DNA from 2 places in the Mesobacillus sp. ABV4_180 genome. Region 1 is predicted to be linked to the other one. Evidence: riboswitches for the same ligand, from Rfam matches in the RefSeq annotation. Region 1 holds a riboswitch; the other holds the start of a gene.
What was found. A riboswitch is a leader RNA that binds a small molecule or an ion and turns the genes downstream of it on or off. The one in region 1 is predicted to bind S-adenosylmethionine.

Region 1 (5,549 bases):
GTATCTCCCGAATCATATTCTTGAAATTTTTTATATCAATTATTGAATCATTCTCAAAAATTGTTTTGTCCGTTCTTCTTTTGGAGTCTTAAAGATGCTATCAGGCTTTCCGCGTTCTATTATGACCCCGCCGTCCATGAAGATTACTTCATCTGCTGCTTCCTGGGCGAATCGCATTTCATGGGTAACGACGACCATGGTCATGCCCTCATTGGCCAGATCCTTCATAACCTTCAAAACTTCTCCAACTAATTCAGGATCGAGGGCAGAGGTTGGTTCGTCGAACAGCATGACCTCAGGTTCCATGGCGAGTGCCCTGGCGATTCCCACCCTTTGCTGCTGGCCGCCTGATAACTGAAATGGGTAAAATTCCATTTTGTCTGAGAGGCCAACTTTTTCAAGGAAGTGCTCTGCTTTGTTCCTCGCAATATTCTTTGCCTCTTTTTTGACTGTGATCGGGCCTTCCATTACATTCTCAAGCGCAGTCATGTGCGGGAAAAGATTATAACCCTGGAATACCATCCCGGTCAGTCGGCGGAAAGAAGAAATGGCTTTCTGTGGAACCTTAGCTGAGAAATCCATTTTCTGCCCACCAATAGTGATGATGCCTTCAGTGGGCGTTTCAAGTATATTCAGGCAGCGCAGAAAAGTAGTTTTACCAGATCCGGATGGTCCGATAATAACAACAACTTTTCCTTTATCGATTTCTAGATCGATTCCTTTTAAAACTTCCAGTTGATCAAATGATTTTTTCAACCCTTTTATTGAGATCATGAAATACCTCCTTTCCTCTTGATTTTAACGAGACACATAACGGTCAAGCCTGTTTTCGATTCTTCCCTGAGCGATTGAAAGGATGAAACAGATCACCCAGTAAATAAGGGCAGCCTCCGTGTAGAGAAGAAGGAATTCATAATTTGTCGTCGCGATTTCCTGTGCCCTTCTGAACATCTCTGTTAAAAGGATCATCGATGCAAGGGATGTATCTTTTACCAAACTAATAAAAGTATTCGATAAAGGCGGGATGGAAACCCTTGTTGCCTGCGGAAATATAATTCTCCTAAGGACCTGCCTGCTGCTCATGCCGATTGAATACCCTGCTTCCCATTGCCCCTTGGGGATGGAAAGGACAGCTGCCCTGATTATTTCAGAAGCGTATGCTCCCACATTCAGGCTGAATCCAATGATTGCAGAAGGCCAGGGGTCGAGGATAATACCAATGGTCGGCAATCCATAAAACAGAATGAATAATTGCACAAGTAAAGGCGTTCCTCTAATGGCAGACACATAAACTCTTGCGATAAACTGTAGAAATTTAACATCGGAAATCCTGGCGAGAGCCGTCAAGATCGCCAAACCCAATCCACATACAAATGAAATTAACGTTAATGGGATTGTGTAAAAAATAGCCCCCTGTAAAAGGGGGATAAATGAATTTTGGGCAATTTCGGCCAGCCGGTCCATTCTTTCAGGGTCGGCAAATATGTTATTCAAGTACATTTTCACCAAACCACTTCAAGGAAATTTTGTCATAAGTACCATCAGCAATCATATCCGCAAGCGCTCCGTTAACAGCCTCAACTAGAGTTTCGCTGTCTTTTCTGAACATCAAACCACTTTGTGATGCATCTTCGCTCTCTGCTACAATTTTTACTTTTGCATCAGGCTTTGCCTTTTTAAAATCAAGGAAGGAAAGATTTTCGTTAATTGTAACATCCGCACGCTTTGACAAAATCAGCTCAATCGCCTGGTTAAACCCTTCTACTCCAACGATTTCTGCACCATTAGTTCTGGCTATGTCTGCATAGTTGCTTGTCATGGACTGAGCTGCCTTTTTCCCATTTAAATCTTCAAAACCTTTCACTTCATCATTCTCTTCATGTGCAATCAATACAGCCGTTGATGTGATATATGGTTTTGAGAAGGCATACTTCTCTTCTCTTTCAGGTTTGATTCCTACTTGGTTCGCGATCATGTCAAAACGCTTTGCATCAAGGCCAGCAAACATGGCGTCCCACTGAGTCTCTTTAAACTCAGCCTTGACTCCAAGTCTTTTAGCGACTTCAGTTGCAATTTCAACATCAAATCCTGTGAGTTTTCCGCTCTCGTCATGGAAAGTGAAAGGTGGATATGTACCCTCTGTTCCAACAAGAAGGACCCCTTCCTTTTCAACCTTCTCAAGAACTGCATTCTCTTTGTCGGTAGCATCGTTCCCCTGTGGCACTTCATCGGACTCATTCTTTCCACCGCAGCCTGCCATCATCAGGACTGCAGTTAGGATCAAAACAAAAAGTAAAGATAATTTCCTCATTTTAATTCCTCCTATTTAGGTTGGTTTTATCGGATTAGTAAATCATAAATCAATTTTCTTTTTCCGTCAAAAGATAATTCTTATTTAATTTCCCTCAAAATTTTTTTGTTTATTACTCAGATAAAAATTAGACAAAAGAAAATGACGTATGTCATTTCATACGTCATTTTTCGTGTGCATTTTTAATGAATTTCACTACTAAACTTTTACAGCCAGATCGCTAAATAAACTGTGTCAGCAGCTGGTTGAACTTGTCCCGTTCTTCCCAGAAAGCACCATGTCCACTATACTGAAAAGGAACAAGCTGTGAATTCCTTATTTTTCGATTTTGTTCTTGCGCTTGTGCAAAAGGTATCACTTTGTCATGAATGCCGTGAATAATTAATGTTGGTACTTCTATTTTTGGAAGGTCAGCATGCAGGTTTTCACCTCTTAATAAAACGATGACTGACGCTGTGGACCAACCTGCGGCCTGTAGTCCCATTTGAAAGAACCAGTCGGAAAACTGAGGAGAAATATATTGAAAGAAAAAAGTATCAATTATTCCCTGCATCATCTTCGGGCGGTCGTTTAATGCTTCTTTAAGCAATTTGCCTGCATTTTCGGCTGTAAATCCTGTTGGGGCTGCAGCATCAACAAGGACCAGCCTTGATACTCCGTAACCATTGTACCGGGACATATATCTGATTGCGATCGCACCTCCAGTAGAGTGGCCAACCAGGGCAAAATTATTTAATTGAAGTGTCTCAACTACCGCGCGGATATCATCGGCCAATCGGTCAAAAGTGTATCCAGACATTGGTTTATCCGAATTCCCGAAGCCCCTCCAGTCTATCCCGATGCAACGGTACCCCATGGATGGAAGAACATTAAATTGATATTCAAACTGTTTATGGCTCAACGGCCAGCCATGCAAGAAAACAATGGTCTTGCTTCCTCCAGGATTAATGTCTTCAACATACAAATTCACACCTTGTTCTACAGTAACAAAGTAACCCATGCCCAAGCCTCCTCGATGAAAGTGGTATCGAGCATAAGATATTCATTTTTTTAACATAGGTGATTACCTAGAACTAAGGAAGGTTGAGGAAGCTAACTTGAAAAAAGGTAAAACCTAAAGCAAACTAATTTCCATCAACGAAAGATGGTGTAGCAAAAGATATAAAACTTTTGGGCACCTTCTTTTAATTTTTTCAACGGCTGGATCTCACCTCATCCTTATAATCCGAATTTCCCATTTTCCAAATTTCGAGAAAAATTCCAAATAAAATGATTGACACTTTCTCTATGCCACAGTAAAGTAATAAACAAGATTTAAAACCGAATATTCGTTACCTTCTTATCAAGAGAGGTTGAGGGACTGGCCCTATGACACCTCGGCAGCGGACTCCTTTTGGAATCTGTGCCAAATCCAGCAAGCGCAGCTTGACAGATAAGAAGAGGCCAACTTTTTAATTTGATGTCCTCTTCTTTCTGAAGGGGATTTTTATTTTTCCGGAATTCCCTACCTACAACTATATATCAATACTTTCTTATCAAGAGAGGCGGAGGGACTGGCCCTATGAAGCCTCGGCAGCGGACCCCTTATGGGGGACTGTGCCAAATCCAGCAAGCAAAAGGCTTGGGAGATAAGAAGAGAAGTTTGTCCTGTATTTTTTCAGGCGTGCCCTCTTCCTATTTCCGGGAAGAGGGCTTTTTTGTTAATTGAAAAAGCATGGATGAACCATCTACAAAGGAGGCAGAAAGGTGATTACTTTTCAGAAAGTAGAAAAAGTATACGAAAGCCGCGGGCAAAAGGTAGCCGCGCTAAATGGAATTGATTTAGAAATTAACGAAGGCGAAATATTTGGAGTCATTGGTTTTAGCGGCGCAGGAAAAAGTTCATTGATCCGCTGCGTGAATTTATTGGAACGTCCGACTTCAGGACAGGTGATTGTTGATGGCTGCGACCTGACTTCCCTTTCTGTAAAAGAGGTCAGGGAGATTAAAAGGAATATCGGGATGGTATTCCAGCATTTCAATCTCTTAAATTCGAAAACCGTTTTTGATAATGTGGCCATGCCGCTGGTCCTCGCAAAAATTCCAAAGGCACAAATAAAAGAGCGGGTTCATCAGCTTCTTGAATTTGTCGGCCTTGCTGATAAAGCAGACAGTTATCCGGATCAGCTATCCGGCGGCCAAAAGCAGCGGATTGGAATAGCACGGGCACTGGCAACCCAGCCGAAAATCCTGCTGTGTGACGAAGCGACTTCTGCACTTGATCCGCAGACAACAAGCTCCATTCTTCAGCTTTTGAAAAAAATCAACAAGGAGTACAACATCACCATTTTAATCATTACCCATGAGATGTCAGTCATCCGTGAAATTTGTGATCGCGTGGCTGTCATTGAAGAAGGAAGAATTATTGAGGAAGGCACTGTCTTTGATGTCTTTTCTGCTCCGAAAACGAAAACGGCAAGGAACTTTGTCAGCTCCATCATGAATGACACTATCCCAGATTCAGTTCGAACGATTATTGATGGGCACTCCGGGCTTCAAAAGGTATTCCGAATCAATTTTGTCGGTGATTCAGCCGGCCAGCCGCTTTTATCACAGCTTGCAAAGAAATTTGATGTAAATATCAATGTTCTTTTTGGAAATATTACCGAGCTTCAGGGCACCCCATTCGGAAACCTGATCGTCGAGTTTCAGGGCAGTGATAAAGAAATTTTACGGGCTCTAAATTTTATCGGCCAGCAAAAAGTAAGCATAAAGGAAGTGAAAGCACATGCTAGTTAATTCAGAACAAATCATTCAGGCATTAGTAGAGACTCTCCAGATGGTTGCGTTCTCGCTGCTGTTCTCGGCAGTCCTTGGAGTGCCTCTTGGAATTGCTCTCGTCGTGACACGGAAAGGACATTTGCTTGAAAACGCTCCGGTCTTCAATGTCCTGAATGGCATCATCAACGTGTTCCGCTCGGTGCCATTCATCATCTTACTGGTAGCGATAATCCCAATTACCAGATTTCTTGTTGGTACATCCATTGGCACCGCTGCGGCAGTCGTCCCGCTTGTCTTTTATGCAGGGCCGTATATTGCAAGATTAGTAGAGAATTCTCTTTTGGAAGTGGACCCGGGTGTCATCGAAGCTGCAGAATCAATGGGCGCTACTCCCTGGCAGATCGTTTTTAAATTCATTATCCCTGAAGCGCTGAGCTCTCTTATCCTCGCCTTCACGATTGCAACAGTCGGATTGATT
Region 2 (5,549 bases), 210 kb from region 1:
ATTTTTAAATATTATTTGGAATGTATTGGATAATTAAACCTTCGCCGATACAGCAGGTACTCCAGTTGCTTTTTCAATCGCCTGTTCCAGGTCCTCGATGATATCATCACTATTTTCAATGCCGACGGAGAGGCGGATTAAATCTTCCGGTACGCCAGCCGCCTTCAGCCCATCCGCGTCCAGTTGCTGGTGGGTCGTGCTTGCCGGATGGATAATCAGGCTCTTTGCATCGCCAACATTCGCGAGGTGGGACCACAATTTCACAGAATTGATCAGCGTCGCACCTGCCTTTCTTCCTCCTTCTATTCCAAAAACGACTACGGCTCCAGCCCCTTTTGGCAGGTACCGTTCAGCAAGCTCTTTATCAGGATGAGAATCATGGCCAGGGTAAGAGACCCAGGTAACCGCAGGATGCGACTCGAGATAGTCCACGACTTTTTGGGTATTTGCGACATGCTCCTTCATGCGGACATGCAATGTCTCAATTCCCAGATTGAATTGGAAAGCACTCTGAGGGCTAATAGATGGCCCGAGATCACGGAGAAGCTGGACCCTGGCCTTTACAATGTATGCAGCAGCTCCAATGGCTTCGCTATACACGATATTATGATAACTTCCATCAGGTTCGTTGAAACCCGGGAATTTAGGAGACTTCCAATCAAATTTACCTCCATCCACAATGATGCCGCCAAGGACGGTACCATTGCCTAACAGCCATTTCGTTGCGGAATGGATGACAATGTCCGCTCCATGTTCGATCGGACGGCATAGAAATGGAGTTGCAAACGTGTTATCTATAATCAGCGGAACGCCGGCTTCATGGGCGATGTCAGCGACAGCCTCGATATCCAAAACCCTTAAACTAGGGTTCCCGATTGTTTCCGCGAAGACAGCTTTTGTGTCAGGAGTAATGGCTTTCCTAAAGTTTTCCGGGTTTTCAGGATCAACAAAATGAACCTTTATGCCGTATTTTGGCAGTGTAACAGCAAATAAATTATAGGTTCCACCATAAAGGTTGGAAGCTGCAACGACCTCATCACCAGCATGCGCAACATTGAGAATCGACAGTGTGATGGCAGCCATGCCGCTTGAAAGCGCAAGGGCTCCAACTCCCCCCTCAAGGAGGGCAACTTTTTCCTCAAGAGCTGTCACAGTCGGGTTATGTATCCTTGAGTAAATATAACCTGACTCTTTCAAAGCAAATAAATCCGCTGCATGGTCTGTGTTCTCAAATTGAAATGCATTGCTCGAATAAATAGGCAACGCCCTGGCACCAGTAACTGGGTCCGGTGACTGTCCTCCATGAACCCCAATAGTTTCAATTTTGTAGTTCTTTTGTTCATTCGCCATTTTCATCTCTCCATTCAAAAAATAATTACGGAAAGCTGATACAAAAAAACCTCTTCTTAAAGAAGAGGTTCATTTATCATCTCTCCTTATCTTTTCAGAGCCATACACTCTGCTGGAATTGGCACCGTGTTTCACAACCGGTTGCCGGGCATCATTGGGCCAGTCCCTCCGCCTCTCTGGATAAGAATATTCAATTGGAGTTTTTTTGCGTTAAAGTGATAATAGCACGCAGCAGATCACTGGTCAAATATTATTTTGATTTTTCTGATAAAATTTTATACAGGTATCGGCCTTGCAAGGTAGAAGATTGATTCGATAAGCAACTGGGATCGAAATGGACAATTTAAATAAAAGTAATTTAATCGCACCCCTTGGCGGAGTTTGATTTCGCCATCTAATAATTGAATCAGGAATTCATGCTTCCCCGAGATTGTTGCCTGAATATCAGTCTGTTTGTCACATCCATCTGCAAATGTGACATTCCCGTCTTTAAAAACAAGGTGGAAATCACCTGTTTCAGCCTCGATTTTCAAACAAAGGTCCAGTTTTTTGACTAATTCCATCATATGCTTCTTCGTGTGGATTTCATTCATAAACTCTTCGATTCGTTCGTACATACCGATCAACTCCCTGTCTTACATATTCCTTGAAAGCAGGGGAAAGACCTCTATAAATCCTTCGACAAATAGTTCATAATATGCGGTTTTCGCAAGTAGAAATACACAAAAAGACAATGCCAATTGTTTTTCGGCATTGTCCTTCATTTCCCGAGAAATATGTCAAAAGAAATCAAGCTGATCCTTTAGACTGTTAACCTTTTAAGCTTGTCAAAAAGATACGGGACGGATTGGAAGGCATAGATTTTCTCCTGCACCTCTCCCTTATTTAAAACAATAAGGCATGGAACACTTTCAATTTCAAATCGCTCTGCCATATCAGGCAGGTAATTTAAATCGGCCTTTCCCGAAGGCATTTCAGGAAGCAACTGCTCGATCACCGATAGCATCTTACTTGCTACCTGGCAGGTTCCGCACATTGGCGTGTAAAAATAAAGATACCCTGTTTCCCCTTCTGCTAAGAAAGCTTCCAATTGGGCCTTTGTCCAATCTTTCATCTACAGTCATCCTTTTTCTAAGTACTCTGTATGAACATCGATATTTGCTCCAATTAAAACTGTAGCTAGATGGTTTTCCGGTGCCGTTGCAACTTCCCTGTACATTTTATCAATGTAGAGATGGTTGGCTTCGGGAAATTCCCGTTTAAATTGCTTTCGCAGTTTTTCACCGGATGCATCCGCATCCACAAGGATATATACATCTTTATCAAAAAGGGAATCAATTAGTTCATCGAGTTTCGAAACACCAATCGTCCCATTTGTACAGATGATTTCAACAGATTCTTTTAGCACGGCTTGCACTTTCTTCTTGTCTGACGAGCCTTCCACTATGATCACCTTGTGATTTTCGTCCATCGCCATAACCACCTATGCACCAGATAATAATTGCTTTACAACATTATAAACATTATTAAATAAATTGTGCTGGTATGTACATATTTCTATTGTCACTGTTTTTGAATTAGAATGCAAAAATTAAGACTAGCATATAAGAAAGCGCAAGCGCCTTGGTCAGCCCCGACAAGCGCTGGAGGGCCGACCGGTGAAGTCGTTCTTTGACTTCACCTGAGCGGACCGAAATCGAAAAGTATAGCCGACTGTCCAGAAACGCAGAAACTGGAAACTCCGACAAAGAAGCGCTTATTGCTTCTGCCGGCGGAGTTGAAGTTTCGGAGTTTCTAGGAGGCGAAACTAGACAACTTCTCGAGGGGCTACGCGCTGAAGCTGGATTAAGATAACCAAATGTAATTATCCACAACTAAACCATTTTATAATTTCCAGGTGTACAACAAAAAAGCAGCGACATGGCCGGCCGCTGCTTTTGCTTAACACCAGCCGCCTTCATCACAATCAGTATACCGAGGTTCTGATTGGTCCGGCACTGATACATGCTGGTAAATCCTATTCTGTTCAGACACATAATGATGACCCAATTCAAGTTTAATTCCATCTGGAAGCTGGATCTTCCCGATTGGTTCATTTTCAAGATAGAGTTGAACTTCTCCATTTTCCAATTTTCCTGTTACCCGGTCAGTGATGTCCAGCTTTTTTTGTTTCAGCGTCATGATTTCCCACCCTTTTTCATTCATCGGTATCTATAGTTTGTCCGAAATTCTGATTAGAAGTGATGGAAATAACAAGGAGTCCGATATGGGATTCTTACTGGATAAAATGCTCCTAAATGAAAGACGCCCTGATTCTCAAGGCGTCTTGAAAGTATCTTATTCTTTGATCATTTCTTCATATTGCTCTGGAGTCATAAGCTTGTCAACTTCATTGTTGTCAGCTGGTTCTACCACGATCATCCATGCTTTTTCGTATGGAGATTCGTTTACGAATTCAGGGCTGTCGTTAAGCTCTTCATTAATTGCTACTACCTTGCCGCTAAGTGGCGCATATAACTCGGATACTGTCTTTACGGACTCAACGCTTCCGAATGGCTCATTAGCAGTGATTTCATCGCCTACTTCAGGAAGTTCGACGAATACGATGTCGCCAAGCTCAGATTGAGCAAAATCAGTGATACCTACGCGAACCTGTTCTCCTTCAACTTTTACCCATTCGTGTTCTTCAGAATAACGCAACTCTTTTGGTGTATTCATTAACTATCCCTCCAATTGTATATCTCTATCGATTAATATCGATGGGACCAAATTTACAGCCAGGCTTTTTCGTATTCTTCTTCTTTAAAGCCCACAGTTACCTTTTCCCCGTCTGTCATGAGGGGGCGTTTGATCAGCATTCCATCTGAAGCAAGCAGTTCGAGAAGCTCACTCTCCGATGCTGTCTTGATTTTGTCTTTCAAGCCCAGTTCACGGTACTTCATCCCGCTAGTATTAAAAAACTTCTTGATCTCCAGGCCACTTTTTTCAAGCAATTCTTTTAGCTCGGATTGGGAAGGCGGGTTTTCAACAATATGTACTTCATTAAACTCTACATTATGCTGTTCTAACCATTTCTTTGCATTTCTGCAAGTGCCGCATTTAGGGTACCAATAAAACGTGTTTGCCATTTTCTCACCACCCTTTGCTAGTATCCCATTTATTAAACCCTCTAAACGGATAGTAACATATTAAGGCGGCAAAATACTAACATTCCGTGTCTAGTTCCACCAATAATTTTGGCATCCATTACTTATTTCAACATAATTCGCAAAAATCCTTCCAGAACAAAAAAAATTTAAAAAACACTCCTCCCGAAAACGAGAGGAGCGTATGATTCAAATTGGATTAAACTACAAAACGTTCTGCTTCGATCAGCTTTTCTGCAGCTTCACGCTTTTTCGCGATCACATTTATTGGAGTGTGTCTTGTGAATTTACGCAATGCGGAAGTCAGCATTCGAAGTGCATCGCCTTCTTCTGTTGCCACAAGAGTCTCCTTTGCGTCACGCTCGATTTCATTGAATGCTTCCTGGCAGAAGATTTGAGTGTAAAGAAGCTTTTGCTTGCTCTTTTCCAGTCCTTCTTTTGCGATTGCCTTTTCAGTACGGAGAACGGCCGATTCCATTGAATATGCATTGGAAATAATATCCGCAATATTCACGAGGATTTCCTGTTCTTTTTCCAACGCCTTGCCGAACTTCTGTGCAGCCAGACCCGCTGCAAGCAAGCCGATCTTCTTCGCGTTCTTTACAAGGTACTTTTCCTGTGCAAGCGGCTCATCGCCCGGCTCTTCAGGCATAAGCATCATCAATTCTTCCTGGAGCTGCTGTGCTTTTTGCAATAATGGAAGCTCACCCTTCATTGCTTTGCGCAGGAATGTTCCCGGCACCAGCAGACGGTTGATTTCGTTTGTTCCCTCGAAAATTCTGTTGATCCTTGAGTCGCGGTATGCTCTCTCGATTTCATACTCCTGCATGAAGCCGTATCCACCATGGAGCTGTACACCTTCATCTACTACATAATCAAGCGTTTCCGTAGCGAACACTTTATTCATTGAGCACTCGATTGCGTACTCGGCAATTGAATCAGCAACTGCTTTGCCATTGTTGATTTCTTCCTCTGAAAGCTGGTTCATTCTCTCTTCGAACAGACCTACTGTACGATATACGGAGCTTTCAGTTGCATAGATTTTTGCAGCCA

Region 2: it holds a riboswitch for S-adenosylmethionine, as region 1 does, so the genes downstream of both, ACXAEA_RS04520 (O-acetylhomoserine aminocarboxypropyltransferase/cysteine synthase family protein) here and ACXAEA_RS05630 (methionine ABC transporter ATP-binding protein) in region 1, are expected to answer to the same signal.

The regions. Positions count from the first base shown of each region.
Region 1 covers NZ_JBSWTJ010000001.1:1,138,616-1,144,164, reverse strand. The annotation lists gene ACXAEA_RS05650 (amino acid ABC transporter ATP-binding protein) at 40-774, opposite strand; gene ACXAEA_RS05645 (amino acid ABC transporter permease) at 799-1,500, opposite strand; gene ACXAEA_RS05640 (amino acid ABC transporter substrate-binding protein) at 1,487-2,311, opposite strand; gene ACXAEA_RS05635 (alpha/beta fold hydrolase) at 2,532-3,311, opposite strand; SAM riboswitch class I at 3,648-3,750, shown strand; SAM riboswitch class I at 3,841-3,946, shown strand; gene ACXAEA_RS05630 (methionine ABC transporter ATP-binding protein) at 4,058-5,089, shown strand; gene ACXAEA_RS05625 (methionine ABC transporter permease) at 5,079-5,549, shown strand, end outside.
Region 2 covers NZ_JBSWTJ010000001.1:923,674-929,222, reverse strand. The annotation lists gene ACXAEA_RS04520 (O-acetylhomoserine aminocarboxypropyltransferase/cysteine synthase family protein) at 34-1,350, opposite strand; SAM riboswitch class I at 1,434-1,537, opposite strand; gene ACXAEA_RS04515 (SCP2 sterol-binding domain-containing protein) at 1,626-1,967, opposite strand; gene ACXAEA_RS04510 (thioredoxin family protein) at 2,153-2,464, opposite strand; gene ACXAEA_RS04505 (toprim domain-containing protein) at 2,471-2,827, opposite strand; gene ACXAEA_RS04500 (hypothetical protein) at 3,022-3,204, shown strand; gene ACXAEA_RS04495 (YusG family protein) at 3,292-3,531, opposite strand; gene gcvH (glycine cleavage system protein GcvH) at 3,688-4,068, opposite strand; gene ACXAEA_RS04485 (arsenate reductase family protein) at 4,122-4,478, opposite strand; gene ACXAEA_RS04480 (acyl-CoA dehydrogenase family protein) at 4,696-5,549, opposite strand, start outside.